4 regions of the Pantoea sp. S-LA4 genome follow, and region 3 is predicted to be linked to each of the others. Evidence: predicted binding sites of a transcription regulator. Region 3 holds the regulator's gene; each other region holds the start of a gene.
What was found. The regulator PhoB, encoded in region 3, activates phosphate uptake and scavenging genes when phosphate is short. The targets are predictions, from matches to a motif close to CTGTCATAAAACTGNCNNAT.
Positions count from the first base shown of each region.

Region 1: a site for PhoB is predicted at 6,561-6,580, ahead of pstS (phosphate ABC transporter substrate-binding protein PstS). Genes of this name have one in related genera too.
Region 2: a site for PhoB is predicted at 6,331-6,350, ahead of phoA (alkaline phosphatase). Genes of this name have one in related genera too.
Region 4: a site for PhoB is predicted at 1,525-1,544, ahead of pitA (inorganic phosphate transporter PitA). Genes of this name have one in related genera too.

Region 1 covers NZ_JBTLRC010000002.1:3,810,856-3,818,969, reverse strand. The annotation lists gene ACX3P5_RS18825 (hypothetical protein) at 1-176, shown strand, start outside; gene ACX3P5_RS18820 (MFS transporter) at 559-1,797, opposite strand; gene phoU (phosphate signaling complex protein PhoU) at 1,905-2,639, opposite strand; gene pstB (phosphate ABC transporter ATP-binding protein PstB) at 2,657-3,430, opposite strand; gene pstA (phosphate ABC transporter permease PstA) at 3,475-4,365, opposite strand; gene pstC (phosphate ABC transporter permease PstC) at 4,362-5,324, opposite strand; gene pstS (phosphate ABC transporter substrate-binding protein PstS) at 5,412-6,455, opposite strand; gene glmS (glutamine--fructose-6-phosphate transaminase (isomerizing)) at 6,621-8,114, opposite strand, start outside.
Region 2 covers NZ_JBTLRC010000002.1:2,060,493-2,068,606, reverse strand. The annotation lists gene efeU (iron uptake transporter permease EfeU) at 155-982, shown strand; gene efeO (iron uptake system protein EfeO) at 1,035-2,147, shown strand; gene efeB (iron uptake transporter deferrochelatase/peroxidase subunit) at 2,150-3,424, shown strand; gene phoH (phosphate starvation-inducible protein PhoH) at 4,008-4,796, shown strand; gene ACX3P5_RS10535 (serine acetyltransferase) at 5,156-5,713, opposite strand; tRNA gene ACX3P5_RS10530 (tRNA-Ser) at 6,101-6,188, opposite strand; gene phoA (alkaline phosphatase) at 6,432-7,850, shown strand; gene msrA (peptide-methionine (S)-S-oxide reductase MsrA) at 7,893-8,114, opposite strand, start outside.
Region 3 covers NZ_JBTLRC010000002.1:673,819-681,932, forward strand. The annotation lists gene sbcD (exonuclease subunit SbcD) at 1-447, opposite strand, end outside; gene phoB (phosphate response regulator transcription factor PhoB) at 643-1,332, shown strand; gene phoR (phosphate regulon sensor histidine kinase PhoR) at 1,347-2,660, shown strand; gene ACX3P5_RS03950 (PstS family phosphate ABC transporter substrate-binding protein) at 2,680-3,600, shown strand; gene ACX3P5_RS03955 (cobalamin-independent methionine synthase II family protein) at 3,794-4,897, shown strand; gene brnQ (branched-chain amino acid transporter carrier protein BrnQ) at 5,289-6,608, shown strand; gene proY (proline-specific permease ProY) at 6,679-8,031, shown strand.
Region 4 covers NZ_JBTLRC010000002.1:3,551,109-3,559,222, reverse strand. The annotation lists gene pitA (inorganic phosphate transporter PitA) at 1-1,373, opposite strand, end outside; gene ACX3P5_RS17600 (BaiN/RdsA family NAD(P)/FAD-dependent oxidoreductase) at 1,617-2,801, shown strand; gene ACX3P5_RS17595 (aldo/keto reductase) at 2,809-3,795, opposite strand; gene ACX3P5_RS17590 (hypothetical protein) at 4,090-4,287, shown strand; gene ACX3P5_RS17585 (hypothetical protein) at 4,289-5,116, shown strand; gene ACX3P5_RS17580 (type I restriction endonuclease) at 5,152-6,237, opposite strand; gene ACX3P5_RS17575 (LacI family DNA-binding transcriptional regulator) at 6,563-7,588, opposite strand; gene ACX3P5_RS17570 (SDR family oxidoreductase) at 7,842-8,114, shown strand, end outside.

The DNA of each region.
Region 1 (8,114 bases), 3.1 Mb from region 3:
ACAACGCCCTCAGCAACGTCAACACCGCGCTGACGGAGACCACCTCAGCACTGGAAAGCTCCACCAGCAAGGGCGAAACCATTGGTCTGACCCATAAGCAATTTGGCCTGAACATCGCATCAGGTCATATGACCAGCCTGTATAACTTTTTATCTTCATTCAGCAAAAGCGCATAATTTATTTTAACTGCCGTGTGAGCTGAAAAATTAATTAATAAGGTTGTTATAGGCTGACTATAACAACCTGATTTGCTATTTGTCCGCTCCGGTTAATGTCTTTCTAAATCCCCACTTCTTTATTAATCCCTTGCACCGTCATCAGACCTTTCCCTCGCCTGACACCCTAAATAACGTCACATTGAACAAACGTTAGCGGCGTAATAATAAATCCTTTTTCACTGCATCTCTGCACGCAAAGGATAGTGCCTGCAACAGCCATGTTATTGCTCGCTGCTGAAAATGAATAAACGTCGACAGGATTCAGGTTGCCGGCTTTCTGGCGGGCAGTGGCTGGGATGAGACGGCAACGTCGTCATCCCAGCCATTCAGGCGGATACAATCAGCCAATTGCGCCCAGCGCATCTTCCTGACTCTGCTTTTTCGGCAGCAGGAATAACGTCGCCGCGATATCCAGCAGGTAAATCAGCGCCAGCAGCGTAATCGCCGCGGCAAACGAGAACTGGCTCGCCAGCAGGCCTATCACCACCGGGCCAAAGCCACCGACGCCACGTCCAAGGTTAAACAGAACGTTTTGTGCCGTGGCCCGCACCTGCGGCGGAAAGGTATCGGAGATCAGGGCGCCGTAGCCGCCAATCATGCCATTGACGAACATCCCCATGATCGCGCCGGTGAACAGCATGATGTTCGGGTCGCGCAACTGAGCATAAACCACCACCATCACCACCGCGCCAAACTGATAGAGCAGGAAAATTTTCCAGCGCGCAAAGCGGTCAGCCAGCACGCCAAACAGCCAGATACCGAAGGTCATACCCACCACCGTCACCGCCGTCCACAGCCCTGATTTAGTCAGGCTGAAGCCAAAGCTGGAGGAGAGGTAGCTTGGCATCCAGATCATCAGCCCGTAGTAGCCAAAGTTCTGCACCGAACAGAGAATAAAGATGCCGAGGCTGGCTTTCGCGGTAGCCCGATCGCGGACCAGCAGTTTTAGCCGGGCCGGAAAGGAGAGCGACGGCACGTTTTTCACCTGAGCCTGAAAGGCTTCCGGTTCGCCCATGCTGCGGCGAATAACAAACGAGACCAGTGCAGGCAGCAGCCCCACCAGAAACATGCCGCGCCAGCCGATCACGGTCAGCAGCGGCGGCGTAATGAATGCCGCCAGCAGCACGCCCAGTTGCCAGCCGATACCGACCCACGCCGAGGCGCGGTTACGCTTCTCCGCCGGCCAGGCTTCGGCAATCAGCGCCATACCGATACCAAATTCGCCGCCCAGGCCGACGCCTGCCAGCGTGCGCCAGGCCAGCAGATCCCAGTAGCCCTGCGCCACCGCGCATAAGCCGGTAAACACCGAGAACACCAGAATCGTGACGGTCAGCATACGGATACGGCCAAAGCGATCGCTGAGATGACCAAACACAATGCCGCCGATCACCGCGCCAATCAGCGTCCAGGTGACCAGCGATCCCGCCTGCGAGGGATCGAGCGCCAGCGACACGCTGATCGCGGGCAGCATAAAGCCGAGGATCAGCAGATCAAAACCGTCCATCGCATAACCGCTGACGGCAGCCAGCATCGCTTTACCGGGCGTGACGCCGGGTTTACCCTGGGGAGAAGGAGACATTATTCAGCACCTCAGAAAGAAAAGTGCCGCAAGTATAAAGAGTGTTGCTGGAGGGACCAATCGAAAACGCGCAACCGTACGCCAGCGCGGCGTACGGTTGAGGTCATTCAGGACGGTTTGTTGCTGCCGTCATCACCTGACAGCAGTTCGTCGAGCCGATCACCGCCAACGTGGCGGAAATCCTGACCTTTGACGAAATAGAAGATGATTTCACAGATGTTCTGGCAGCGGTCGCCGATGCGCTCAATCGCCCGGGCGCAGAACAGTGCCGTCAGTACGCTGGGAATGGTGCGCGGATCTTCCATCATGTAGGTCATCAGCTGACGCACAATGCCTTCGTACTCTTTATCGACCTTCTTGTCTTCGCGGTAGATGGTAATTGCTTCGTTGAGATCCATGCGCGCAAAGGCATCCAGCACATCGTGCAGCATCTGCACGGTATGGCGTCCCAGCGACTCCAGGCTGACCAGCAGCGGCAGATGTTGCTGGCCAAACTTCTCCAGCGCGGTGCGGCTGATTTTCTCCGCCACGTCACCAATCCGTTCCAGTTCAGAGATGGTTTTGATGATCGCCATCACCAGCCGCAAATCGATCGCGGTTGGCTGACGTTTGGCGATGATGCGTACGCAGGCTTCATCAATCTCCACTTCCATCATGTTGACCTTCTGGTCACCGTCGATCACCCGCTGTGCCAGTTCACCGTCCAGGTTATGCATCGCGGTGATGGCATCGGTCAGCTGCTGCTCAACCATGCCACCCATGATCATCACCTGGGTGCGAATGTGCTCCAGCTCGGCGTTGAACTGACCGGAGATGTGTTTGTTCAGATTCAGATTATCCATGGCGATCTCCTGTCAAATCAGCCGTAGCGGCCAGTAATGTAGTCTTCAGTTTGCTTCTGTGCCGGCTTGGTGAACAGCGTGTCGGTATCGCTAAATTCAATCAGTTCGCCCAGATACATAAATGCGGTGTGGTCGGAACAGCGTGCGGCCTGCTGCATGTTGTGCGTCACGATCACCACGGTGTAATCCTGTTTCAGCTCGGTAATCAGCTCTTCAATACGCCCGGTGGAGATGGGGTCGAGCGCCGAGCAGGGTTCGTCCAGCAACAACACTTCCGGGCGAATCGCGATGCCGCGCGCGATGCAGAGACGCTGCTGCTGACCGCCGGAGAGACTGTAACCGCTCTGATGCAGCTTGTCTTTGGTTTCATTCCACAGCGCCGCTTTGGTCAGCGCCCACTGCACTCGCGCGTCCATATCGGCACGGGACAGTTTTTCAAACAGGCGGACACCAAAGGCGATGTTGTCATAAATCGACATCGGAAACGGTGTAGGCTTCTGAAACACCATGCCGACCCGGGCGCGCAATAACGCGATATCCTGTTGCGTCGCCAGAATGTTGTCGCCATCCAGCAGAATATCGCCTTCCGCCCGCTGATCCGGGTAGAGCGAATACATTTTGTTGAAGGTGCGCAGCAGGGTCGATTTACCACAGCCGGATGGCCCGATAAAGGCGGTCACCTGATTTTTGGCGATATCCAGATTGATATTCTTTAACGCGTGAAACTTGCCGTAATAGAAGTTCAGATTACGGACCTGAATTTTATCGGCTGGTGCAGTCGCGATACTCATTGCTCGTCTCTCTTATACGGCGCCGCGCAGGGCAGCGCCGGAAGTTAACCGTGTTTACCCTTGGCGAAAATCACCCGCGCTACGATGTTCAGCAGCAGCACGCACAAGGTAATAATCAGTACGCCAGCCCAGGCCAGGCTCTGCCATTCGGCGAACGGGCTCATGGCGAACTTAAAGATGGTGACCGGCAGGTTCGCCAGCGGCTGCATCATGTCGGTGCTCCAGAACTGGTTCGACAGCGCAGTAAACAGCAGCGGTGCGGTCTCACCGGCGATACGGGCAATCGCCAGCAGTACCCCGGTGATAATGCCGGAAACGGACGCCTTCAGGGTGATCGCCGAGATCATCTTCCACTTCGGCGTGCCCAGCGCGTAAGCTGCTTCACGCATACTGTCCGGCACCAGCCGCAGCATGTTCTCGGTGGTACGAATCACGATCGGAACCTGCAGCAGCGCCAGCGCAATCACACCGGCCCAGCCGGAGAAGTGCTGCATCTGCGACACCACAATGGTGTAGACGAACAGCCCGACCACAATGGACGGGGCCGACAGCAGGATGTCGTTGATAAAGCGGATCACTTCCGACAGAAACGACTTGCGGCCATATTCCGCCAGATAGATACCGGCCATGATGCCCAGCGGCGTGCCGAAAAAGGTGGACCAGAAAATCAGCAGTCCGCTGCCCGCTAAGGCGTTGGCCAGACCGCCGCCGGCGGTATTCGGTGGCGGCGTTGATTCGGTAAACAGCGACCACGACAGCCCATCAAGGCCGCGCGATACGGTGGTAAACAGGATCCACACCAGCCAGAACAGGCCAAAGGCCATGGTCAGCAGCGACAGCGTCAGCGCTATCTTGTTTTTGGTGCTGCGCCAGGACTGCATCTTACGCCGGGATGCGTCCAGTTCGGCGCGCGCCTGAACTTCAATCGTGGTCATGATCGCGCTCCTTCACTTTTCGCCAGCCGCATAATCATCAGTTTTGAAATCGCCAGCACGATAAAGGTAATCACAAACAGAATCAGGCCCAGCTCCATCAGTGCCGCTACGTGCACGCCGGACTCCGCTTCAGCGAACTCATTGGCGAGGGCGGAGGTGATGCTGTTGCCCGGCATAAACAGCGACGGGCTGTCGAGCTGGTAGGTGTTGCCGATAATGAAGGTCACCGCCATGGTTTCACCCAGTGCGCGGCCCAGACCCAGCATCACGCCACCAATCACGCCATTTTTGGTGAACGGCAGGACGATGCGCCAGATCACTTCCCAGGTGGTGCAGCCGATGCCGTAGGCAGACTCTTTCATCATCACCGGCGTCTGCTCAAACACATCACGCATCACCGAAGCGATATAGGGGATGATCATGATCGCCAGAATCACGCCGGCTGCCAGAATACCGATGCCGAACGCCGGGCCGGAGAACAGCTCACCGACAATCGGAATACCTGACATCACGTCGTTGACCGGCGTCTGGAAATATTCGGCAAACAGCGGGGCAAACACGAACAGGCCCCACATGCCGTAGACGATGCTGGGGATCGCAGCCAGCAGTTCGATGGCGGTGCCCAGCGGACGTCGCAGCCAGCCTGGCGCCAGTTCGGTCAGGAACAGCGCGATACCAAAACTCACCGGCACCGCAATAATCAGCGCGATGATTGAGGTGACGAGGGTGCCGTAAATCGGTACCAGCGCACCAAACTGTTCGTTGGGTGCATCCCAGGTTTTGGTCCACAAAAAGGAGAAACCAAACTTCTGAATGCTTGGCCACGAGGAGATGATCAGGGAGACGATAATGCCGCCCATCAGTAACAGCACAATCAGCGCAGCCAGTTTAACCAGCGCACCGAATATTCTGTCACCTTGCTTGCCTGGGGCTTTGAATGCCGGCTTGGTTGCAGCCATAGAAGTCTCAGTCTTCAGGAGTTATCAGGGCGGCAGTGCGCCGCCCGTTGGGTCTGACCGAACCGCAGTCCGGTCAGGGTCGGTCAATTACTGATAAAGCGCCTTACCAGAACTGTCTTTGATATTGGCTTTCCAGGCAGCGCGAATCTGTTCGGTCACGCTCTCTGGCAGGGCGGCATAATCCAGCGCGGTGGCGGTTTTGCTGCCATTTTTGTAAGCCCAGTCAAAGAACTTCAGCACTTCGCTGCCTTTGGCCGCATTAGCCTGATCTTTGTAAACCAGGATAAAGGTGGTTGAAGAGATTGGCCAGGCATCCGCGCCTTTCTGGAAGGTCAGGTCCTGAGCAAAAGATTGGCTCCAGTCAGCCCCTTTCGCCGCGTTGCTGAAGCTGGTTTCGCTTGGTGCGACCGGCTTGCCGTCGGCATCCATCAGTTTGGTGTAGGTCAGGTTGTTCTGTTTGGCGTAAGCGTATTCCACATAGCCGATTGAACCTGGCAGACGCTGAACAAAGGCGGCCACGCCGTCATTGCCTTTACCGCCCAGACCGACCGGCCAGTTTACGGTGTTGCCTTTACCAATTTTGCTGTTCCAGTCCGGGTTCACTTTCGCCAGGTAGCTGGTGAAGACAAACGAGGTGCCGGAACCATCGGCGCGGCGTACCACGTTGATGTTGGTGTCTGGCAGTTTCACGCCCGGATTGAGCTTAGCGATCGCCGGATCGTTCCACTTTTTGATGGTGCCGAGGTAGATGTCGCCGACGGTTTTGCCATCCAGCGTCAGTTCACCCGATTTGATACCCGGCAGGTTAACCGCCAGTACCACACCGCCGATCACGGTCGGGAACTGGAACAGGCCATTTTTCTGCAGATCTTCATCTTTCATTGGCGCATCGGACGCACCGAAATCGACGGTTTTGGCGATGATTTGTTTCACGCCGCCAGATGAACCGATGCCCTGGTAGTTAATCTTGCTACCGGTGGCTTGCTGATACTCTGCTGCCCACTTGGCATAAACCGGCGCCGGGAATGTCCCGCCTGCGCCCGTCAGATCGGTGGCCGCAAAAGCAGATACCGCGCTGACTGCAAAGGTGGCGGCGAGGATTCGGGCTACGGTGCTACGCATCAGTGTCATGTTCCCTCCAGGGGAGAAAATTCAGGCTCGGGGCCGTTTTAGTAAGAGTCAGTGATTGCTGCAGGAGGGAAAATAGGACAGTTTGATGACAGTGAAATGTACGAAATATGACAGTTATATGACAGCGGGCGAAAATGAAGCGGGCCCGCGACGGGGCCCACTTTGTTATTCCACGGTAACCGATTTCGCCAGGTTACGCGGCTGATCGACGTCGGTGCCTTTGATCAGGGCGACGTGATAGGAGAGTAACTGCAACGGCACGGTGTAGAAGATTGGCGCAATCACCTCTTCAACGTGCGGGAGCGGGATAATCTTCATCCCGTCACTGTCGCTGAAGCCCGCATCCTGATCGGCAAACACATAGAGCAGACCGCCGCGCGCGCGCACCTCTTCGATATTGGATTTCAGCTTCTCCAGCAGTTCGTTGTTGGGCGCGACCACGATCACCGGCATATCGGCGTCAATCAGCGCCAGCGGGCCATGCTTCAGCTCGCCAGCCGCATAGGCTTCAGCGTGAATGTAGGAGATCTCCTTGAGCTTCAGCGCCCCTTCCATGGCGATCGGGTATTGATCGCCACGACCAAGGAACAGCGCATGATGCTTATCCGAGAAGCCTTCCGCCAGGTTTTCAATCAGCTTATCCTGCGCCAGCATCTGCTCAATCCGGCCTGGCAGCGCCTGCAGCGCATGGACAATCTCATGCTCTTTTTCCGCCGCCATGCCTTTCAGCCGACCCAGTTTCGCCACCAGCATCAGCAATACCGCCAGCTGGGTGGTAAAGGCTTTGGTTGAGGCGACCCCAATTTCGGTGCCCGCTTTGGTCATCAGCGCCAGATCGGATTCCCGCACCAGCGAAGAACCCGCCACGTTACACACTGCCAGCGAGCCGAGGTAGCCCAGCTCTTTGGAGAGGCGCAGCGCCGCCAGAGTATCGGCGGTTTCACCCGATTGCGATAAGGTGATCAGCAGGCTGTTTTTCCGCACCGCGGATTTGCGGTAGCGAAACTCAGAGGCGATCTCAACGTCGCACGGGATGTTTGCCAGCGACTCAAACCAGTAGCGTGACACCATGCCGGAGTTGTAGGAGGTGCCGCAGGCGATGATCTGGATATGCTCCACCTGGCTTAGCAGCGTTTCCGCGCCTGCGCCCAGCTCGCTGAGGTCAACTTTGCCCTGACTGAAGCGCCCGCTCAGGGTGCTTTTCAGCGCAATCGGCTGCTCGTAGATCTCTTTCTGCATGTAATGACGGTAGATACCTTTATCACCGGCATCATATTGCAGATTCGACTCGATTTCGGCGCGCGTGACCGGCTGACCGGCGCGATCCACAATCGTCACATCGCGACGGCTGATTTCCGCGATATCGCCCTCTTCCAGATAGATGAAGCGCCGCGTTACCGGCAGCAGCGCCAGCTGATCGGAAGCAATAAAGTTCTCACCCACGCCGCGGCCAATCACCAGCGGGCTGCCGGAACGAGCCGCCACCAGCAGCGACGGATCGCGGCTGTCCATGATCACCATGCCGTAGGCACCGCGCAGTCGCGGAATGACGCGCAGCACCACCTCACGCAGCGTACCGCCCTGTTTCTGCTCCCAGTGCACCAGGTGCGCCACCACTTCGGTGTCGGTTTCCGAGACAAAAACGTAGCCACGCGCGAT
Region 2 (8,114 bases), 1.4 Mb from region 3:
CGGGCTTTTTTTTGTTACAAAGATAAACCACTCAAATGCGAAATTATCTCATTCGGCAACTTGTTTTTTTCGTGGCGATAATGATAATCGGTATCGTTTACACTTTACCTGATTTTACTTTCATTGACGCTGCTTAACATTCAAGAGGTTGGCGATGTTTGTTCCGTTTCTCATCATGCTGCGCGAAGGGTTAGAAGCCGCACTGATTGTCAGCCTGATCGCCAGCTATCTGAAGCGCACCCAGCGCACTCAGTGGTTCCCCGCCATGTGGGCCGGGGTGTTTATCGCCGCAGCGCTCTGCCTGGGGCTGGGCCTGTTCATCAACGCGACAACCGGCGAATTTCCGCAGAAACAGCAGGAGCTGTTTGAAGGGCTGGTGGCGCTGGTGGCGGTGGTGATCCTGACCTCGATGGTGTTCTGGATGCGCAAAGTGGCGCGCAACATTAAGGTCGAACTGGAGCAGGCGGTGGACCAGGCGCTACAGCGCTCGGGACGCGGCGGCCTGGCGCTGGTGCTGATGGTCTTCCTGGCGGTCGCGCGTGAAGGGCTGGAGTCAGTGTTCTTTCTGCTGGCGGCTTTTACTCAGGATGTCGGCTACGCGCCGCCGATTGGCGCGGTGCTCGGGCTGGCGACCGCTGTGGTGCTGGGAATGCTGCTTTACTGGGGCGGGATTCGCCTCAACATGGCCCATTTCTTCCGCTGGACCAGCATCTTCATCCTGTTTGTTGCAGCGGGACTGGCCGCCGGGGCGATTCGCGCTTTTCACGAAGCCGGTTTGTGGAATCGCTTTCAGGATGTGGCGTTCGATCTCAGCAACACCTTATCGACCCACTCGCTGTTCGGCACGCTGCTGGAAGGCGTGCTGGGCTATCAGGAAGCTCCCAGCGTCAGCGAGGTGGCGGTGTGGTGCCTCTATCTGATCCCGGCCCTGATTCTGTTTTTTATGCCCGCGCGGCCTGCTGCGTCGGCGACGGTGCGCTAAGCCATTTATCGGGCGCGCCAGCCGCGCTCATTAACGTGATAGGGAAAGAGATATGACAATGCGTTTTCGCCGCAAGGCACTGCTGCTTCCTCTGCTGGCGATCTCTGCCTCCGCGGCAGCGGCGGTGCCACAGGTGACCGTAACGGTTAATGACAAGCAGTGTGAGCCAATGACCTTAACCGTCAAGGCCGGTAAAACCCAGTTCCTGATTAAAAACAACAGCCAGAAAGCGCTGGAGTGGGAGATCCTGAAAGGAGTAATGGTGGTTGAAGAGCGCGAAAATATCGCGCCAGGTTTCAGCCAGAAACTGACTGCCAACCTGCAGGCGGGCGAATATGAGATGACCTGCGGCCTGTTGAGCAACCCGAAAGGTAAGCTGGTAGTGGAAGGTGAGGGTGCGGCAAAAAGTGCGCCCTCTGAGCGGATGCAACTGGTCGGCCCAATCAGCGCCTACAAAGCCTACGTCACTGAGCAGGTGAGCCAGCTGGTGAGCCATACCCAGGCCTTTACCGATGCGGTCAAAGCTGGCGATGTCGAAAAAGCCAAAGCGCTGTTTGCTCCGACGCGTCAGTATTATGAGCGCATTGAGCCAATTGCTGAGCTGTTCTCCGATCTCGACGGCAGCATTGACGCCCGTGAAGATGATTATGAGAAGAAAGCGGAAGATCCTAAATTTACCGGCTTTCACCGGCTGGAAAAAGCGCTGTTCGCCGATCGCAGCACCGAAGGGATGGCCGGCTACGCGGATCAGCTGAATAAAGACGTTAAAGATTTGCAGACCCGCATCAGCGAACTGGCCTTCCCGCCAGCCAAAGTGGTTGGCGGCGCGGCTGGGCTGATTGAAGAGGTCGCCTCCAGCAAAATTTCCGGTGAAGAAGATCGCTACAGCCGCACTGACCTGTGGGACTTCCAGGCCAACGTTGACGGTGCGCAGAAAATTGTTGAGCTGCTGCGGCCGATGGTCAGCCAGGCTAACCCGCAGTTACTGGCGAAAATCGACGGCAACTTCAAAAAAGTGGATGCGATTCTGAGTAAATATCGCACCAAAACCGGTTTCGAATCCTATGAGAAACTGACCAGCGCCGATCGTAATGCGCTGAAAGGGCCGATTACCGCGCTGGCGGAAGATCTTTCATTACTGCGTGGCACCCTGGGTCTGGATTAATCATGAGTCGTCAGGAAGATGACGCGCAGCCCGCGCGTCGTCGTTTACTAAAAGGGCTGGGCCTGCTGGGCGGGGCGGCCGCACTGGGTGGCGGTTGCCCGTTTCACGCCGCCGCCGACAGCTTCTCACCGGGTACGGTAACGCCGCAGGCACGGCAGCAGACGCAGCCGTTTTACGGTCCGCATCAGGCAGGCATCGTGACGCCACAGCAGGCATCAATGATGCTGGTGGCGTTCGATCTGCTGAGCAGCGATAAAGCGGAGCTGGAACGGCTGTTTCGCCTGTTGACGCAGCGCATCGCTTTTCTCACGGCGGGCGGTCCAGCACCTGCGGTGACCAATCCCCGCCTGCCACCGATGGATTCCGGTATTCTGGGCGCGACCATCGCGCCGGATAACCTGACGATTACCGTGTCGGTCGGCAATTCGCTGTTTGATGAACGCTTTGGTCTGGCGCCGCACAAGCCGAAAAAATTGCAGCCGATGACTCGCTTTCCCAATGATTCGCTGGATGCCAGTCAGTGTCATGGCGATCTGCTGTTGCAGCTCTGTGCCAACACTCAGGATACGGTGATTCATGCCCTGCGGGATATCATCAAGCATACGCCTGACCTGCTTGGCGTACGCTGGCGGCGTGAAGGCTTTATCTCCGATCACGCGGCGCGCAGCCAGGGGCAGGAGACGCCCATCAACCTGCTGGGCTTCAAAGACGGGACGGCCAATCCGGATACTCACAATCGGGCGCTGATGAATCAGCTGTTGTGGGTGACGGACGATCAGGATGAACCCGCCTGGGCGCGTAACGGCAGCTATCAGGCGGTGCGCCTGATCCGTTTTCACGTTGAGATGTGGGACCGTACGCCGCTGGGCGAGCAACAGACCATTTTTGGCCGCGATAAGCTGAGCGGGGCGCCGCTGGGTATGCAGCATGAACGCGATATCCCCGATTATCAGCGCGATCCGGAAGGCGAGGTGATTGCGCTGGATGCGCACATCCGGCTGGCAAATCCGCGTACGCCGGAAACCGCCAGCAGCCTGATGCTGCGTCGCGGCTACAGCTATTCTGCCGGCATCTCCGCTTCCGGTCAGCTGGAGATGGGGCTGTTGTTCGTCTGTTATCAGCACGATCTGGAAAAGGGTTTTATTACGGTCCAGAAGCGTCTGAATGGCGAAGCGCTGGAAGAATATATCCGGCCGTTTGGCGGCGGCTATTTTTTTGTTCTGCCCGGCGTTACCGATGTGAATCATTATTTAGCCCAGCCGCTGCTGGAAGCCTGATTAAATTTCATCCACATCGCGCTGTCTGGCCCCGGACAGCGCTTTTTTTTGGCGTAACAGCGAGCCGGGGCGGTTCCTGGCTCAGCTTTTACTGAAATTTTAACGCGAGCTTTAGTGTGACAGAATAAAGCAACTATCTGATTTTTATGGATATTTTTATTTGTTGAGGCTAAAGTTATCCTGCGCAATTCGCAATTACTTTGCCATGAAGTAAAATTACTGTTGCAAAGCGCCAATAAAATGGTGCACTTTAATCAGTAAGCGTAATCAGACGTGTTGATGTATCACACTGGAGTTCGCGCATGGGTCGATTCTTTTATGGAAAGTCTGTATCAGTAAATAGATTACGCTTAACCGCGAGGGCTATTCTGCCTCGTCATATCCTCCTCTCTTCAACGTTCTCTCTTGTCATTTCGCATCCTTTTTTTACCGGTGTACAGCAACGCTGTGGTGCTGCTGCATGCCTGATTTCATGGCCTGTCACGGCTCTAAAGGAAGCCAACTGAAACCTCTAAAGCGTTCACGTAATCGCAACGGGCAATTCGCCTGACGCGGGAAATGAAACCAACTGTAAGGTGCCACTATGGGAAGACAGAAAGCAGTGATCAAAGCGCGTCGGGAAGCAAGACGAGTGCTTCGCAATGACTCCCGGAGTCATCGTCAGCGTGAAGAAGAATCGGTCACTTCGCTGGTGCAAATGGGTGGGCTGGACTCGATTGGTATGGCGCGCGATGTGCGTGACCGGGGACCGATTGAAGCCCGTAATGAAGCTCAGGCGCACTATCTCAACGCCATAGAAACGAAACAGCTGATCTTTGCCACCGGTGAAGCCGGTTGCGGCAAAACCTGGATCAGCGCTGCGAAAGCGGCAGAGGCCCTGATTCATAAGGATATTGACAGGATTATCGTTACGCGCCCGGTATTACAGGCCGATGAGGATCTGGGATTCCTTCCCGGCGATATCTCTGAGAAATTCGCGCCCTATTTCCGACCGGTGTACGACATTCTGGTTAAACGGCTCGGCGCATCCTTTATGCAATATTGTCTGCGCCCGGAAATTGCCAAGGTCGAGATCGCTCCGTTCGCCTATATGCGCGGCCGGACCTTTGAAAATGCGGTTGTTATCCTGGATGAGGCGCAGAACGTCACCGCCGCCCAGATGAAAATGTTCCTGACCCGACTGGGCGAAAACGTCACGGTCATTGTCAATGGTGATATTACCCAGTGCGACTTGCCCGCTGGGGTGCCTTCTGGTCTCGCAGACGCGCTGGCGCGTTTCGAAGAGGACGAGATGGTTGGCATCGTACGTTTTGGCAAAGAGGATTGTGTGCGTTCTGCGCTGTGTCAGCGCACCCTGCACGCGTATTGCTAGCGTTTGATTGAGTAGAAGTGTAGCGCCCAAACCCGGCTTCGGCCGGGTTTTCTTTTTGTCTTTATTGGTAATGATAACGCGCCGCAGTGAGCATCAGGTGTCGACGTAATATTACCGGTCAGGTCATATGACGTTACCTTGTTAAATACGGCACAGCCTGAACATTAATTTAAACAGGTAATATGGATTAAGAGCAGCTAACCACTTTACGGCAGCGACTTACAGGCTTGCTCTGGCAACGCTGATCTATTCAGCTTTAGTCGCTGCCGTCACTCTTTGCAGGATAACGATTAGGGCGGTTTACCTGTAATCATTAAACTCAACAGACATTTCGGCAAGGTTAAAGAAGCGTCAGAAAATCATTCAGGCCTGATAACCTGCATTTTTTCTGTGTAAACAACACTATTGTCGGGGATGTTCTGATTGATAAATGACATGGCTCCGATAGTCACGTTGTTTCCTATGATCAGTGAGTCGCCGATGATGCAACTTCCGGCCCCGACTTCAACGTTGTCGCCAATGATAATGCGGACTGCCATGCTGTTATCTGAGCGACCGGAGATGCCGATGGTTGAGTTTTGGCGGATCTTAAAATTGCAGCCGATAACGGTGCATCCATTGATCACTACCGATAAAAAGTGACTGACTTTTAAACCTGGTCCTATTTGGGTACCTGGCTGAATCTCAGTGTTGTATTTCTGAATTAATTTTCTATTAATTCTATGCGCCATCTTTTTTAATAACCTGCTGTCGGAATTGTATAAAAAGGAAACAATTCGCCACCAGAAGTTAAACCGCCTGTCCGGACACTTAAACGCCTTGTGGAACGTACGTACCCAGCTAAAGGGTTTATCACTTATCATAACTTCGCGGCGTAAGCATTCATGCAGGTGTTTTTTTAATTCATCTTTTTTCATGTTTTTATCTGGGACTTTTAAATAATTAGCCGCGTATATTAGCAGGCTTCAGTAAACACTTTTTGCGCCAGGTCATTTACCTTAAAACAGAGTTAAATAAAAGTCATTCGAATTAACGATAATGGAAGTTTAATTAACAGTCTCAAATAACAATAATGAACAAAGGATTGGCTTATATAAGGGGGCTGCGGAACTGGAGAGTGCTGATAACGGATCGCCAGGGCAGGATAGCTTCGCACCTTGTAGCGCTCGCCCTGCGGGCAGCGTCGCAGGCTCCGCTGTTCAACGGGCTGCGCCCGTTGTCGAACCCCGGCGGGGCTTCTCACCCGTTCAGTGAATGGCGCATAAAAAAAAGCCTGAACTTTCGTTCAGGCTCTTCTTTGAATGTGGCGGTGAGAGGGGGATTCGAACCCCCGATACGTTGCCGTATACACACTTTCCAGGCGTGCTCCTTCAGCCACTCGGACACCTCACCACATTTTTTCCATTGACCGCGCCGGGTCAACGGGGCGCTACTATAGGGAGTCGGCTGAAAAGGGTCAAGTACTATTTTTCTCTTTTGTTCTATTCGCTTAACCTCTGAACGAATCGATTTAGCCTTGTTCGCTACGCCGGTTTTGTCATCAAACTGAAACCCGGATGACACAAAAAGATCACCCGATCGTCGCAAAATTACCGACTGAAATCATTGGTATTTTTTGCTTACAAGGATCGATTAATGAAAAAGCTTCCTCTGTTTACCCTTTCTCTGCTCGCCTCCGTGATCGCCACGCCGACCCTGGCAGATACCGACCTTGCTTCCCGCGCGGCGCAGGGAGATATCAGCCAGCACGGCGGGGCGCGTCGGTTGACCGGTGATCAGACTGAGGCGTTAAAAGCCTCGTTACGCAATAGCACCGCAAAAAACGTCATCCTGCTGATTGGCGACGGGATGGGCGACTCTGAAATTACTGCGGCGCGTAACCTGGCAGAAGGGGCGGGCGGCTTCTTTAAAGGCATCGATGCGCTGCCGCTGACCGGCCAGTACACCCACTATTCGTTAGACAAGAAAACCCATAAGCCCAATTACGTCACTGACTCTGCCGCGTCAGCCACCGCCTGGGCGACCGGCACCAAAAGCTATAACGGTGCGATCAGCGTTGACGTAAATGGTCAGGATCAAATGACGTTGCTGGAACTGGCGAAAGCGGCGGGCAAAGCCACCGGTGACGTTTCGACAGCTGAATTACAGGATGCGACGCCCGCCGTGCTGTTCTCACACGTCACCTCACGTAAATGCTACGGACCAGAAAAGACCAGCGAACTCTGTCCAACCAACGCTTTAGAGCAGGGTGGTAAAGGGTCGATCAGCGAGCAATTACTGAAAACCCGCCCGGACGTGACCCTGGGCGGTGGCGCGAAGTCCTTTGCTGAGGTGGCGAAAGCGGGCGAGTATCAGGGTAAAACCCTGAACGAGCAGGCGCAGGCGCTGGGCTATCAGCTGGTCAGTGACTGGCAGGGACTCAATGCCGTAACCCAGGCCGACCAGAAGAAACCGCTGCTGGGCCTGTTCTCGCCTGGCAACATGCCGGTGCGCTGGCAGGGACCCAAAGCCAGCTATCACGGCAATATCGATAAGCCGGTGGTAACCTGTGAAGTGAATAAAGATCGCCCGCTGTCGACGCCTACGCTGGCACAGATGACCGCCAAAGCGATCGACCTGCTGCGTCACAATCCCGATGGTTTCTTCCTGCAGGTGGAAGGCGCCTCAATAGATAAGCAGGATCACGCCGCCAATCCGTGCGGACAAATTGGCGAGACGGTGGATCTGGATGAAGCGGTCCAGCAGGCGCTGGCATTTGCGCGTGAAGAGGGGAATACCCTGGTGGTGGTGACGGCCGATCATGCTCACAGCAGTCAGATCGTCGAGAACGGCACCAAAGCGCCGGGCCTGACGCAGGCGCTGAACACCAAAGACGGCGCGGTGATGACCATCAGCTATGGCAATTCAGAAGAGGATTCGCAGGAACATACCGGTTCACAATTGCGTATTGCGGCGTATGGGCCACATGCCGGTAACGTGGTGGGACTGACCGATCAAACCGATCTGTTCTTTACCCTGGGGAATGCGATGGGGCTGAAGCTGCCCGGTCAGTAAAACCGGGTCGGGGTGGTGGAAACCACCCCGCAGCTGAAAAAACTAGCTCTTCACCTTATTGGCAAAGCTCTTACGCAGTTTCTGCAATTTCGGTGGGATCACCGCCAGGCAGTAACCGTTACGCTGACCAGCACCGTCCCAGTAATCCTGGTGATAGGCTTCAGCCGGATACCACTCTTTCAGCGGCTCGATGGTGGTTACCACCGGCACATCGTGATCGGCCTGCGCGCGTTCAATCGCGGCACGGGCTTCCGCTTCCTGCTC
Region 3 (8,114 bases):
ACGTCCGGACTGACCGGCGCGGCTGCGCAGGATGTCGCGCGGTCGCAGGTAAGGAATGGCGCACAGCCGCACGCCCGGTTCGCCCTGACGGGTAGTGAGCACCATCACGTCACTCTCCGCCTGCGGCGTGGCGATCACCCGGGTATTCAGACAGGCGAGCAGCTCGCGCGACTCATTGAGCGTCGCCACCGAGTCGTGATTACCCGCCAGCACAATCAGCTGGCAGCCGCTGGGTTGCAGCGCCACCACAAAGCGGTTGAACATTTCGCGCGCGTAGCTGGGCGGGGTGCCGGTATCGAACAGATCGCCGGCGACGATTAACGCATCCACCTGATGCTGTTCAATCTGGATCAACAGCCAGTCGAGAAACGCCTGATGTTCCGCCGCCCGACTTTTGTTGTAAAAGAACTGCCCCAGATGCCAGTCCGCAGTATGAATGATGCGCATAAGAGTCCCTGCCGTTGTGATTCGCCCGGCGATTATACTGGCTCTGCGGCCAAAGCAAAAAATTGTCGCTGCGCTGTCATAAATGATTACCAACGGGGTTACAGGCGGGTTATGTTTTTCATAAAAGTGTCACAAATCTGACGCATAATGGCGCCGCGAATCTCAGTGACAGCCGTCATATCAGCAGGAGTAATAATGGCTAAGCGCATTTTGGTTGTGGAAGATGAAGCCCCAATCCGTGAAATGTTGTGTTTTGTTCTGGAGCAGAACGACTATCAGCCAATCGAGGCGGAAGATTATGACAGCGCAGTGGGTAAGCTGATTGAACCCTGGCCCGATCTGATCCTGCTGGACTGGATGTTACCTGGCGGCAGCGGCATTCAGTTTATCAAACACCTGAAACGCGAAGCGATGACCCGTGATATCCCGGTGATGATGCTGACCGCCCGCGGTGAAGAGGAAGACCGGGTGCGCGGGCTGGAAGTCGGTGCTGACGATTACATCACCAAGCCTTTTTCGCCGAAAGAGCTGATGGCGCGCATCAAAGCGGTCATGCGCCGTATCTCTCCGATGGCGGTGGAAGAGGTGATTGAGATGCAGGGGCTGAGTCTGGATCCTTCATCGCATCGGGTGATGTCGGAAACCACGCCGCTGGAAATGGGACCGACCGAATACAAACTGCTGCACTTCTTTATGACGCACCCGGAGCGGGTCTACAGCCGCGAACAGTTGCTGAACCACGTCTGGGGCACCAATGTGTATGTTGAAGATCGTACCGTCGATGTTCACATTCGCCGTTTACGTAAAGCGCTGGAAGTCTCCGGCCACGATCGCATGGTACAAACCGTCCGTGGAACAGGGTATCGTTTCTCTGCCCGCTACTAAACGGAGTTTTCACCGTGCTGGAACGCCTCTCCTGGAAGAGATTACTGTCAGAACTGCTGCTGGCCTGTTTGCCTGCGTTGCTGCTCGGTCTGCTGTTCGGCTATCTGCCGTGGTGGCTGCTGCTGAGCGTGCTGGCGGTGCTGCTGTGGCATTTTCACAACCTGATGCGGCTGTCGCACTGGTTGTGGCTCGATCGTACCATGACGCCGCCTGCCGGACGCGCCAGCTGGGAACCGCTGTTTTACGGGCTTTATCAGATGCAGTTACGCAACCGGCGGCGGCGGCGTGAGCTCGGCAACCTGATTAAACGCTTTCGCAGCGGCGCCGAGTCGCTGCCGGATGCGGTGATCCTCACCACCGAAGAGGGCACCATCTTCTGGTGCAACGGGCTGGCGCAACAGCATCTCGGGCTACGCTGGCCGGAAGATAATGGCCAGAACATCCTTAACCTGCTGCGTTACCCGGAGTTCTCGCGCTATATCCGCCAGCGTGATTTCGATAAGCCGTTAACGCTGGTGCTGAATAACCAGTATCACATGGAGTTTCGCGTCATGCCCTACAGCGAAGGGCAGTGGCTGCTGGTGGCGCGCGACGTGACGCAGATGCATCAGCTGGAAGGCGCGCGGCGTAATTTCTTTGCCAACGTCAGCCATGAGCTGCGGACTCCGCTGACGGTGCTGCAGGGCTATCTGGAGATGATGAACGACTCGGTGATGAACGAGCGTTCGCGCGGCAAAGCGCTGCACACCATGTCGGAGCAGACGCGCCGCATGGACAGCCTGGTCAAACAGCTGCTGACGCTGTCGCGAATTGAAGCCGCACCGGCGATCGACCTGAAAGAGAAGGTTGACGTGCCGGTGATGCTGAAGCTGCTGCAGCATGAGGCCGCGACCCTGAGCAACGGGCGGCACGACCTCCATTTCCATACCGACCCGCATCTGAAAGTGTTCGGCAACGATGAGCAGCTGCGCAGTGCTATCTCCAATCTGGTCTACAACGCGGTGAACCACACGCCAGACGGTACCCGCATCGATATCAGCTGGCTGCGCAGCAAGCAGGGCGCCACCTTCCGGGTCTGCGACAATGGACCGGGCATCGCCGCGGAACATATTCCCCGTCTCACCGAGCGCTTCTACCGGGTCGATAAAGCGCGATCGCGCGCCACCGGCGGCAGCGGGCTGGGGCTGGCGATCGTGAAACATGCCCTGAGCCACCATAATGCGCGGCTGGATATCACCAGCGTGCCGCATCAGGAGACCTGTTTTACCTTTACCCTGCCAGCAAGGTTGATTGTCAGCGGTGGGATGCAGGAGAATGCCGTTCATTAATCGCTGCCGGATCTCCCTGATGCGCCTCTTTCTTTTATTGATCGTTACGCTGCTGCCGGGCATGGCGCTGGCACAGTCCGGCGCGCTGTCGGGCAACCTCAGCAGCGTTGGCTCCGATACTCTCGGTTATCTGATGACGCTGTGGGGTGAGGATTTCAGCCGACAGGCACCGGGGGTCAATGTGCAGGTGCAGGCATCCGGCTCCTCGACCGCACCCACGGCGCTGGCGGCTGGCGCCGCGCAGCTCGGCCCGATGAGCCGGCCGATGCAGGCAGATGAGCGTCAGGCGTTTGAAGCGCGCTATGGTTATCCGCCGCTGGCGGTGCCGGTGGCCATGGATGCGCTGGTGGTGGTGGTGAATCAGCGCAACCCGCTACAGCAGATCACGCCGCGTCAGCTCGACGCCATCTTCTCCATTACCCGACTGTGCGGCGCAACGTCAGTGCCTCAGCGCTGGGGCGATCTCGGAGCCCAGGGCGCCGGGTGGGCCCGACGACCCATCCAGCGCTACGGCCGCAACTCCGCCTCGGGCACCTGGGGTTTCTTCAAGCAGCAGGTGCTCTGTCAGGGCGATTTTCGCAACGACGTCGCGGAATTTCCCGGATCGGCGGCGGTGGTGCAGGCGGTGGCCGGCAATCCCCGCAGCATTGGCTACGCCAGTTTTGGCTTCCATCTCAGCGGCGTAAAGATGCTGTCGGTGGTTAACCCGCAGGGCGAAGCTGTGCCACCCGATGCGGAAGCGATCCGCAGCGGCCGCTATCCGTGGGCGCGTCCGCTCTATCTCTACGTCAACAAGGCACCGGGTAAGCCGTTACCGCCGCTGGTCGCCGCCTTTCTGCAACAGGTGCTCTCGGTGCAGGGACAGCGTCGCGTCAGCGAAGCGGGTTACCTGCCGCTCTCTGATCGTCAGATGGCAGAGGCACGCGCAGCGCTGCACTGATGGTAACGGCGATGCGCTGCCGCCTTGCTGCCATCAACATGAATTTTCTTCACGTCTGTTGAATTTTCTTCTGTTGCAACGGAACGCAACCCATGTCACTCTCCGCTTAGACGTTTAGCCATCCAGATGGCTATTTATATCAGAATGCAATTATTTCCTGCCGTAACCATCGGCAGGCGAGTCAGGAGTGATCATGCAAAGACAAACCGCCCCCTTTCGTGCCGATACCGTTGGCAGTTTCCTCCGTCCCGCCGCCATTAAGCAGGCGCGTGAGCAGTTTGCTGCCGGAGAGATTGATGCCGCCGCCCTGCGCCAGGTTGAAGATGACGCCATTCGTGATGTGGTCGCGAAGCAGCGTGAAAATGGTCTGCAGGTGGTGACCGATGGCGAGTTTCGTCGCGGCTGGTGGCACTTCGACTTTTTCTACGGCCTGGATGGGGTAGAAGCATATGAAGCCGAGCAGGGGATTCAGTTCAACGGTGTGCAGACCAAAGCCCATGGCGTGAAAGTGGTAAGCAAGCTCGGCTTTTCCAGCCATCCGATGCTGGATCACTTCCGTTTCCTGCAAAGCGTTGCCGGTGACGCCGTGCCGAAAATGACCATTCCCAGCCCCAGCGTGCTGCACTTCCGCGGCGGGCGCAAAGTGATCGACGCGCAGGTTTACCCGGATCTGGCGGATTACTTTGACGATCTGGCCCAGACTTACAAAGATGCGATCAAAGCGTTTTACGATGCGGGCTGCCGTTATCTGCAGCTGGATGACACCGTCTGGGCCTACCTCTGCTCAGAAGATCAGAAGCGTGAGATCCGGGCGCGTGGCGACGATCCGGAAGCGCTGGCGCGGACCTATGCGCAGGTGCTGAACAAGGCGCTGGAAGATAAACCGGCCGACCTGACCGTGGGCCTGCATGTCTGTCGCGGCAATTTCCGTTCAACCTGGATCTCAGAAGGCGGCTACGAGCCGGTGGCGGAGATCCTGTTTGGCAGCGTCAACGTCGACGCCTTCTTCCTGGAATATGATAATGCCCGCTCCGGCGGTTTCGAGCCGCTGCGCTTCATTAAGCCGGGACATCAGCAGGTGGTACTGGGTCTGATCACCACCAAATCGGGTGAACTGGAAGATCCGGCGCAGGTGAAAGCGCGGCTGGCCGAAGCCGCACAATATGTGAGCCTCAGCCAGATCTGCCTTAGCCCGCAGTGCGGCTTTGCTTCCACCGAAGAGGGCAACAGCCTGAGCGAAGATCAGCAGTGGCAGAAGATTCGGCTGGTGGTCGATATCGCAAAACAGGTGTGGTAATGCTGTAAAGCTGTGCAAACAGGCGCTTAAAACGCGCCTTTTGTGCATTTATCAGCGGCCTGATGCGGGTAATTCTCGCGGTCTGTTTATTATTTAGGCACATCATCTTGGGTGCCTGCGCTAAAAATCAACGCTATCCACTGGCTCCGTTCTAAATAGCGGGATATCCTTCTGGTTTTCCGATCCCGTATTGCCTTTCCCCGCTATAAACGTTTTACTTAGCCCCGTTGTCGATCCATCCCTCCGTGAACAGAAAAAAAGCAGTTTAAATCACCTGCGCTTCACCTCACGACGAGCATAATGCGCTGACATTGGCTGGCTGGTCGGGGTTTTAACGCAGCAAGGGGACAACACTCACTCAACTTCCACCGCAACATCAGTGACAGGCCGTATGACACATCGTTTAACTTCGAAAGACATTCTCGCGCTGGGCTTCATGACATTTGCCCTGTTTGTTGGCGCGGGCAACATCATTTTCCCGCCGATGGTGGGCATCCAGTCTGGTGAACACGTCTGGACCGCCGCTATTGGCTTTCTGATCACCGCTGTGGGTCTGCCGGTAATGACCGTGGTCGCGCTGGCGCGCGTCGGCGGCGGCGTCGATGCGCTCAGTACGCCTATCGGTAAGGTTGCCGGTCTGGTGCTGGCTACCGTCTGCTATCTGGCGGTCGGGCCGCTGTTCGCCACGCCGCGCACCGCGACCGTCTCGTTTGAGATGGGGATTGCCCCGCTGACCGGTGAAGGCGCGATGCCGCTGTTTATCTACAGTCTGGTCTACTTTACGCTGGTGATTGGCGTGTCGCTTTATCCAGGCAAACTGCTCGATACCGTGGGCCACTTCCTGGCACCGCTGAAAATTGTGGCGCTGACCGTGCTGGGCGTTGCCGCGCTGGTGTGGCCAGCAGGCGGCACCATTCCGGCCACGGCCGATTATCAGCGTGCGGCCTTCTCCAGCGGCTTTGTTAATGGTTATCTGACCATGGATACGCTGGGCGCGCTGGTGTTTGGCATCGTCATCGTCAATGCTGCCCGTTCACGCGGCGTAGATAATGCCGCGCTGCTGACGCGCTATACCGTGCTGGCCGGCCTGATTGCCGGTGTTGGCCTGACGCTGGTTTATCTCTGCCTGTTTAAACTGGGCGCGGGCAGCGGGGCGCTGGTGGATCAAAACGCCAACGGTGCAGCGATTCTGCATGCCTATGTTCAGCACACCTTTGGTAACATGGGCAGCTTCTTCCTGGCCACGCTGATCTTCATCGCCTGTATGGTCACTGCCGTGGGTCTGACCTGCGCCTGTGCGGAATTTTTTGCGCAATACCTGCCGTTGTCGTATAAAACGCTGGTGTTTATCCTTGGTCTGTTCTCGATGGTGGTGTCGAACCTCGGCCTGAGCCACCTGATTCAGATTTCCATCCCGGTACTGACGGCAATTTATCCGCCCTGTATCGTGCTGGTGGTGCTGAGCTTCACCCTGAACTGGTGGAACAAGAGCAGCCGGATTATCGCGCCTGCTATGCTGATCAGCCTGCTGTTCGGTATTGTGGATGCGATTAAAACTACCGGGTTTAAAGATTTGCTGCCTGCATTCAGTCAGCATCTGCCGCTGGCCGATCAGGGTCTTGCCTGGTTGCCGCCATCGCTGGTGATGCTGCTGATTGCCGCCGTGGTCGATCGGGTTAAGGGACGCGAACAGGTCACCGTTCACTCGTAACAGACGGCACTGATTTTTCTTTAACCACGGGCTTGCCCGTGGTTTTTTCATTTCACAGGTACAGGTTGTTATGCAAGAAACCAACAAGCTCAAACGCGGACTGAGCACGCGCCACATCCGCTTTATGGCGCTGGGATCGGCGATTGGCACCGGGCTGTTTTACGGTTCCGCCGATGCGATCAAAATGGCCGGACCCAGCGTGCTGCTCGCCTATATTATCGGCGGGGCAGTGGCCTACATCATCATGCGCGCGCTGGGCGAGATGTCCGTCAACAATCCCCAGGCCAGCTCCTTCTCACGCTACGCCCAGGACTATCTCGGCCCGATGGCCGGTTACATCACCGGCTGGACTTACTGCTTTGAAATCCTGATTGTGGCGATCGCCGATGTGACGGCGTTCGGCATCTATATGGGCGTCTGGTTTCCTGAGGTGCCGCACTGGATTTGGGTACTGAGCGTGGTGCTGATTATCGGCGCGGTCAACCTGATGAGCGTGAAGGTGTTCGGCGAAGTGGAGTTCTGGTTCTCCTTCTTTAAGGTCGCCACCATTATCGTGATGATCCTCGCCGGTTTCGGCATGATTATCTGGGGCATCGGCAACGGTGGCCAGCCGACCGGCATCCACAATCTGTGGACCAACGGCGGCTTCTTTGCCCACGGCGTGGTCGGGATGCTGCTGTCGCTGCAGATGGTGATGTTTGCTTACGGCGGGATCGAAATTATCGGTATCACCGCCGGGGAAGCGAAGGACCCGGAGAAGTCGATTCCCCGTGCCATTAACTCGGTGCCGTGGCGCATCCTGGTGTTTTATGTCGGCACCCTGTTTGTGATTATGTCGATCTATCCGTGGAACCAGGTAGGCACCTCTGGCAGTCCGTTTGTGCTGACCTTCCAGCACCTGGGAATTGCGGCGGCGGCCTCGATTCTGAATTTTGTGGTGCTGACCGCCTCACTCTCCGCCATTAACAGCGACGTGTTTGGCGTGGGCCGTATGCTGCACGGTATGGCCCAGCAGGGACATGCACCGAAGATGTTTATGAAAGTCTCTTCCCGCGGCATTCCGTGGGTGACGGTGGTGGTGATGATGTTCGCGATGCTGATTGCGGTCTATCTCAACTACCTGATGCCGGAGAAGGTGTTCCTGGTGATCGCCTCGCTGGCGACCTTTGCCACGGTCTGGGTGTGGATCATGATTCTGCTGTCGCAGATCGCCTTCCGCCGCAAAATCGGCAAACAGGCCGCCAGCCAGCTGAAGTTCGCGCTACCAGGCGGCAGCTGGACCGCCGGTGTCGGTGTCGCCTTCCTCTGCTTCATCATTGCGCTGATTGGCTATTTCCCGGATACCCGGGTGTCGCTCTATGTCGGCGTGGTGTGGATAGTGGTGCTGCTGCTGGGCTATAAGCTGGTGCGTAAGCCACACTAATCCCTTTGCGGCTCCCCGGCATCCGGGGAGCCGCAGGCGTCATGCCGCCTCTGCCATTCTCTTCCCTGATCCCAACCTTTGAC
Region 4 (8,114 bases), 2.9 Mb from region 3:
GTACCGGCAACCGATGAGGAGAGGATGTGGGTGGTGGAAACCGGCATTCCGGTGTAGCTGGCGACGCCGATAGAGAGCGCTGCCGTTACCTGCGCCGACATCCCTTGCGCATAGGTCATGCCTTTCTTACCGATCTTCTCACCGATGGTGGTGGCAACACGACGCCAGCCAATCATGGTACCGGTGCCCAGCGCTAACGCGACGGCGACGATAATCCAGACCGGCGCATACTCAATAGTGCCCAGCAGATCGCTTTTCAGCTTATTGAGGAAGCGCTGATCCTCCGGGGTGGTTTCCGGCAGTTTGGCCGCTTTGTCGGCGGTATCAGAGATACACAGCAGCAGACGACGCATCTGACCGCGTTGATCAACCGTCAGCTGATCGTAGCTTTGCAGATTATTCAGCAGCCCCTGCGCGCGCTGAACCGCCTGTAACGCGCGAGCGCTGTCACAGTGGAACTCTTTCGGGCTGGATGACGGCACTTCTTCCGGCGTCGGCAGCTTAGGCGGAGCCATCTGGATAATATGGGTCAGCGAGGCGTTGTGCTGCTGATAATATTGCTCCAGATGATTGACCGCATCGCGGGTCCGGGTGATGTCATAGCCAGAGGCATTCATGTTCACCACGAAGCCAGCCGGCGCGACGCCAATCAACACCAGCATAATCAGGCCGATGCCTTTCTGGCCGTCATTCGCGCCATGCGAATAGCTGACGCCAATCGCCGAAACAATCAGCGCAATACGGGTCCAGAACGGCGGCTTTTTCTTGCCGTCGATCTTCTCGCGGTCGGCGGGCGTCATATGGATGCGGGCACGCTTTTTGGTGCTGCTCCAGTAGCGACGCAGAATAAAGATTAAGCCGCCCGCAATCACCAGGCCGACAATCGGCGACAGGATCAGCGACAGGAAGATGTTCAGGACTTTCGGGATGTTGAGCGCATCAACCACCGAGGTACCGGTCATCAGGGCGTTGGTCAGACCGATACCAATAATGGCGCCGATCAGGGTATGGGAGCTGGAGGCCGGCAGACCCAGATACCAGGTGCCGAGATTCCAGATGATCGCCGCCAGCAGCATAGAAAACACCATGGCGAGACCGTGAGCCGATCCAACATTCAACAACAGATCGGTGGGAAGCATATGAACAATGGCATAGGCGACACTCAATCCACCGAGTAGCACGCCAAAGAAGTTAAATACACCCGCCATTACCACAGCAAGCTGGGCACGCATGGCACGCGTATAGATGACCGTCGCAACTGCGTTGGCCGTGTCGTGGAAACCGTTGATTGCTTCGTAAAACAATACAAACAGCAGGGCAAGAACCAATAACAGGCCAGTACTGAGGTCGAGACCAGCAAACAGATGTAGCATAAACGTTACGCCATTTTTGGAGGACATGAACGCGGCGCATTATCCGCGACAACGTGCTGTATGGGAAAGGAAAATATAGTCTTAATTTGACCTTTAGCAGTAACGCACCTGACTTAAAGGGTTAAAAAGCTCCAGATATTAGCTAGTTACATTATGACACATTTACGGCAAATTTTTGACGCTGGCGTCTCAGTGAGCAGATCACTACAATCTGCGCCTTTCCGATTAAGTGAGTGAACCGCCGTGGAACAGTTTGACGTTATCATCATTGGAGCCGGTGCCGCAGGGCTGTTCTGTGCCGCCCAGGCCGGACAGCGCGGGCGTCGCGTCTTGCTGCTGGATAACGGCAAAAAGCCGGGACGTAAGATTCTGATGTCGGGCGGAGGACGCTGCAACTTCACCAATCTCTATACTGAACCGGCGGCCTATCTGTCGCACAATCCTCATTTCTGTAAATCGGCGCTGGCGCGCTATACCCAGTGGGATTTTATCGATCTGGTCAATCGTCACGGCATTGCCTGGCATGAGAAAACCCTCGGCCAGCTGTTTTGCGATGAGTCCGCGCAGCAGATTGTCGATCTGCTGATGGCCGAGTGCGAAAAGGGCAACGTGACGCTGCGGCTGCGCAGTGAAGTGCTGAACGTGGCGCGTGACGACAGCGGTTATACCCTGCAGCTGAACGGCAGCACGGTACAGGCGGAAAAGCTGGTGATTGCCAGCGGCGGCCTGTCGATGCCCGGCCTGGGCGCAACGCCGTTCGGCTATAAAATCGCGGAACAGTTTGGCCTCAACGTCTTCCCGACACGCGCGGCGCTGGTGCCCTTTACCCTGCATAAACCGCTGCTGGAACAGCTGCAGACCCTGTCTGGCGTGGCGCTGGAGACCACCATTGACGCGCAGGATGGCACCCGCTTTAAAGAGGCGATGCTGTTTACCCATCGCGGCCTCTCTGGCCCGGCGGTATTGCAAATCTCCAGCTACTGGCTGCCAGGTGAGTTCGTCACCATCGATCTGTCACCCGCGACGCCGCTGGATGCCTTCCTGACCGTCCAGCGTGAGGCGCATCCTAACCTCAGCCTGAAGAACAGCCTGGCGAAAATTCTGCCGAAGCGGCTGGTGGAAGTGTTGCAGACGCTGAAAGTGGTGCCGGATATCACGCTGAAGCAGCTCAACAGCCGGCAGCAGGCGGAGCTGGTCGGGACGCTGCACGCCTGGCGTATTCAGCCCAACGGCACCGAAGGCTATCGCACCGCCGAGGTAACACTGGGCGGCGTCGATACCACCCAACTCTCCTCGAAAACCATGGAAGCGCGGGCCGTACCGGGGCTCTATTTTATTGGGGAGGTTGCGGATGTGACCGGCTGGCTGGGTGGCTATAATTTCCAGTGGGCGTGGAGTTCCGCCTGGGCGTGCGCCCAGGCGTTGTAACGCGCGTTTACCAGCGCTGATGGACGTGAGGCGCGATCTTCTCCTGATAGATCTGCTTCAGCGCCGTCATGGTATCCGCAGAGAGCGCATCGACGTCGCTGGCGCGGGCATTGGCTTCCGCCTGTTGGCGATTTTTTGCGCCAGGAATCACTACGCTGACATCCTCGTTCATCAGGATCCAGCGCAGCGCCAGCATCGCCATGGTGGTGTCGCCAGTGACATAGCGGCGAATCTCCTCGACCGCCTCCAGCGCTACCTCATACGGCACGCCGGAAAAGGTTTCGCCCTTATCAAACGCTTCGCCATTGCGGTTAAAGGCGCGATGGTCGTCGGCAGCAAACTGGCTGTCTGGCCCCATTTTGCCGGTCAGCAAGCCTGACGCCAGCGGCACACGGGCGATAATCCCGACATCACGCCGCTTCGCTTCACGCAGCAGTAGCTCCGCTGGTCGCTGGCGGAAAAGGTTGTAAATCAGCTGAATGGATGAGACGTTCGGAAACTCCAGCGCCTTCAATCCTTCCTCTACCTTTTCCACCGACACGCCGTAGTGACGGATTTTGCCGGCAGCCACCATCTCATCCATTACCGCAAACACCTCCGGGTTGTAATAGACCTCGGTGGGTGGGCAGTGCAGCTGCACTAAATCCAGCGTGTCGGTTTGCAGGTTCTCGCGCGAACGGTCAATAAAGGCGTTGAGGTTGCTGGCGTTATAGCCCTCGGCAACGTGCGGCGAAAGCCGGCGGCCCAGCTTGGTGGCGACAAACGGCCGTTCACCGCCACGCTGATTCAGCACTCCGGCAATAATCTTTTCAGAGCGGCCGTCGCCATAGACATCGGCGGTATCAATAAAGGTGATACCGGCATCAAGAGCAGCATGCAGCGCCGCCTCGGCATCCTGCTGGCTGACTTCTCCCCAGGTCCCGCCAATCGCCCATGCGCCAAAGCCAATTTCGGAGACGCGCTGACCGGTACGACCTAACGTGCGTTGTTTCATCTGAATCTTCCTCAATATGTTGCAGACAGGGTGACCGTCACCGGACAAAGAGTGAGCTTAGCGCTAACCGGCGAGAAAGGGGTGAAGCACGCTCACAGACCGTACAGCCGGAAAGGGAGAGTTGTCGCTGCCAATCTACTGGTTATATTAGCTATTTCAGCCAATCACGCCGTGTAATGATCGCCAGCCGCTTCGCTAATTAATTGATTTTAAGAAATTTCACCTGAAATTAACCAGGCGAGAGTGTCGTTTCAGTCACATACTTCCTCTTTTAGGCCAGATAAGTGGATCGCCATGTTCAAATTTGTAAAATCGCTGTTTGCCAGCCCCGATAAATTTCTGCAAATCATGACCCGCCAGGATATCAACGACTCTATCGCCGAAGGCGAGCGCATCATTATTGACGAGAACGGCAATATTTCGGTCAACACGCTCAGTGAAGAAGTACACGAAGATTTTGCCCGCCATGTGAATACGTTAAAGGGAGTCTGAGGTGGGTACCGCAATATTCATGGTGTTAATGGTCAGTGGTTACTGGTACACCAGCCGCGATTTAAATAGCCGTTTTAAAATTCGCCGTTCATCGGGCTGGGATGTTTATTTTCTGGTTGCGCTTTATGGCTGTATTTTCGTTCTGCAGGGCGTGTTTGCGACCGGCATCGTCTGGTTACTGCTGCTCGCCGTCTCTGCTATTGCCAATGCGGTACAGATGATCCCCGGCGTCCATCTCAAATGGCAGATGGAGTTTATGAACTGGAGCTTCCTTGGCATCCAGGCACCGATTGTCATCATGCTGGCCTTTGCTATTCTGCTCTGTCTGTATCGCTCGAACTGGGCGGGCAGCGCACGACTCAACGTTTCGGGCCGTAAAGATCTCTATCAGCAACTGTCGCGCTCGAACGGTGTGGAGCAGCTGCTGTTTCAGTGCATGGAAGAGGGCGAGCTGGCGTGGATTACCCTCAAGTCACGCCGCATCTATATCGGCATGGTACACGCCTCGACGTTTGAGTATGAGAGCACCAAAAATATCGTGCTGATCCCGATGCTCAGTGGCTACCGCGACAGTAAAACGCTGAAGCTGGCGGTGGAGCATAATTATAGTAAGTGGTACGCCGAACACGACATCACGCTGGACTCGACGCCCAAAGATGCCATGTCGTTCCGCAAGGTGATCATGGTGGATCAGATTGAAAGCCTGTCGCTGTTCGACCCGGCCAGCGCGACGGCGCTCTCTATGGGCCATCCGCAGGAAGTCGAGAAAAGCCAGGGCAGCGAAGACGGTCAGAGCCCGGATGATCAGAGCCGGGAGCCGCCGCAATAATAATAAGGCCAGGTCAATACCCTGGCCTGTCGCGATTAGCTATATTGCTTCGCCGTTTCTCTCAGCAGATCGGTAAAGTTATAGATATCGTTGAGGGATATTATCGGATGGCGAGTCTCTTTCTTCTCGCCATCAAACATCCCAATATACAACTGGCTGCGGTTAAAATGCAGACGGCAAATAGGTTTCCGATTGTTATCATCGATCAGTATGCCCAGATAGCTTTGCGTATCCCTAAAGGTAATTCGCTGAGGTTCAATAACCTTTCTTATTATTGATTTTACGATGTGGAACCCTTCTATCTCCATTTCGGTGGTAACGATTAAATGCTCTTCTGCTTCGTTTTTCTCACTATGATTTTTTACTACATCGTCACTACTGATTTGAGCGGGGGATGTTGTAACACCCCCACTTATTGCTGACTTAAGCCTTTCATTAATTTGATCATTTAACCACTGCGTAGCGGCCTTTTTAGTCAATACAGCAAACTGTTCTCTGACCTTTTGCGTCAATATTCCATCATAGACACGTGAAGCAAAAAGCTTAACGAAGTCTTCATCGGGTTCACTGAACTGGCGGGAAATCATCTTTTTTAACTGACTGATGTACTTAAGTTCACCTGCTGCGCTAACAATCGATTCGACATCAAAGGCGCTTTTAGTGAGTTTGAGCAGTTCAGGAACCACATGCTCATCAATATCCAGCAGATCCAGTTCTAAAAATGGCTTTTCATCCATTTTATTGGGTGCATCAAGGTCAGTGAAGAATTTATAAATCTGACCATTTGTCAGGATAGAAATGCGTGCGTTAGTAACGTGAAAGTAACGGAAAAGTTGAGAGGCATGTTTAATATTTAACGATTCGCCAATCTTTTTACATTCAATCAGAATCTGAATTTCACCGTTTTTCAATATAGCGTAATCAATCTTTTCACCCTTTTTCGTTCCGACATCACAAATGAATTCAGGAATGACTTCAGTCGGATCAAAGACATCGTAGCCTAATATCTGACTAATAAAGGGCATGACAAAGGCGCTTTTAGTAGCCTCTTCTGTTTGAATAACGGCTGACTGCTGCTGAATTTTTGCTGAAAGTCCATTGAGATTACTGAAAATATCCATAGAGCATCCTGTCTATTGTCCTGACTTTTGTCGAAATTTTGGCTTCATTCACGAATGATGAGGAAGCTGAATGTTGGAACATCTTTTTTTAAAACTTTCAGGGCTTTGGCGGACGATAGTTGTATTGAATTATTCCCTGAATTCAAAACGCCGTATGAAAAATTATCAGAAAAAAAGGAGGTTGGCTATTTAGTGATCGATGAGAGAGGTTTTTTTAAGGGAAGAAGACATAGCAAGATGGGCAATTCCTTTTGGCTGAGCGACCTGCGTGAATACGTTCGAAGCAACGCTAAGTATAAAGTTTGCGTTGCCTCCAGAAGGTATCCTACATTGCTTCCATATTCTCCGCCGTAAACAGCCGGAACGCGACCTTACCTTCCTGATACTCATCCGGCTGATAACCGGTTTCCAGATGGCGCAGCAACAGATCAATCGACAATCGCGCGTGCTGCTGCGCGTGCTGATCCAGCGTGAACGCCACCTCATCGTTCAGCAGCAGCTGGCGGGTTACCGGATAGAGCTCATGGGTGATATAGGTACAGTGGCCCAACAGCCGGTGGGCGCGCAGGGTTTCGCTGACGTCGGTATTGCCCATCCCGGTGTTATAGACGCCCGCTATCGCCTGCGATTGCGTCAGATTGCGCGCCAGCAGGCTGCGAATGGTGTCACGATCATCCTGGCCGAGCAGCACTTCACGCAGGTGACGCTGCGGCGCGCGCTGCGTCATCACCTCACGGAAGCCGGCGATGCGCTGCCGGTGTGCCTGATAATCAAACCGGCCGCTCACCATCACAATATCCCCGGTCTGATGGGCGGTCTTACTCATCAGTAAACCGGCGGTCCGTCCCGCCTGATACTGATCGATACCGACATGGCACAGACGATCGGCGGCGGGCAGATCGGTCACGATGGTGATCACCGGTACGTGACGACTGCGACACAGCGCCAGGGCGCGATAGATCGGCGGCGAGTCATGGGCAAAGACAATAATGCCGTCGCGGGTGGCGCTGCGGGCAATAATGCTCTGCGCCAGCTTTTCGGGCTGCGCTTCTGTGACCAGCGTTTTATGCAGTTTAAGCCGCCGGTAGCCGAGCTGGCTGGCGACGTCGCTGAAATGGGCGGTGAGCTGCTGGAAAAAGGCAGAGCCGTTGTTGCTGAGGAAGACCTCAATCTGCCACGGATGTTGATACTCCTCCGGCAGCAGACGTTTGAGACCGGCTTCGCGCGCCGCTTTTAACACCTTGCGGGTGGTCTCCAGCGACACGCCGCCACGCTCGTTCAATACCCGATCGACCGTCGCGATGCCTACGCCCGCCATTTTTGCCACCGTCTCTAAGGTGAGCTTTTTCATTCAGACTCCACGCGAAAAAAGCGGGCGAACATCGCGCCGCCTGCCTGCCAGTCGATATCTTCTAACCGGTTAAAAGTAAAAGATAAAGCGAAACTTTGATGGAAAACCATCAATGAAGCCGACCGGGCCGATCAGCCGCATCAGCTGATGCATTTTACCTGCCGTGCGGTCACCCGACTAAAACGCACATCCGGGCGCTGGCAACGCAGATTTGTCGTTAAGCTAGTAGTGAGATTAACAACGAGGAATGAACATGGCTCAGCAACAGAAAGTGTTAGTGATTGGCGCATCGCGGGGTATCGGCCTGGCGGTGGTACAGGCGTTTGCTGCACAAGGCTGGCAGGTTACGGCCACGCACCGCAGCGGCATCCCAACGCAGGGCAACCCGTCGGGCGTTGACTGGCACGCGCTGGATATGACCGAATCGTCCTCGGTGCAGCAGCTGGCCGGCCAGCTCGCCGGACAGACCTTCGATGTGATTCTGATTAATGCCGGAATTTCCGGGCCAGCGCATCAGAAACTGGCG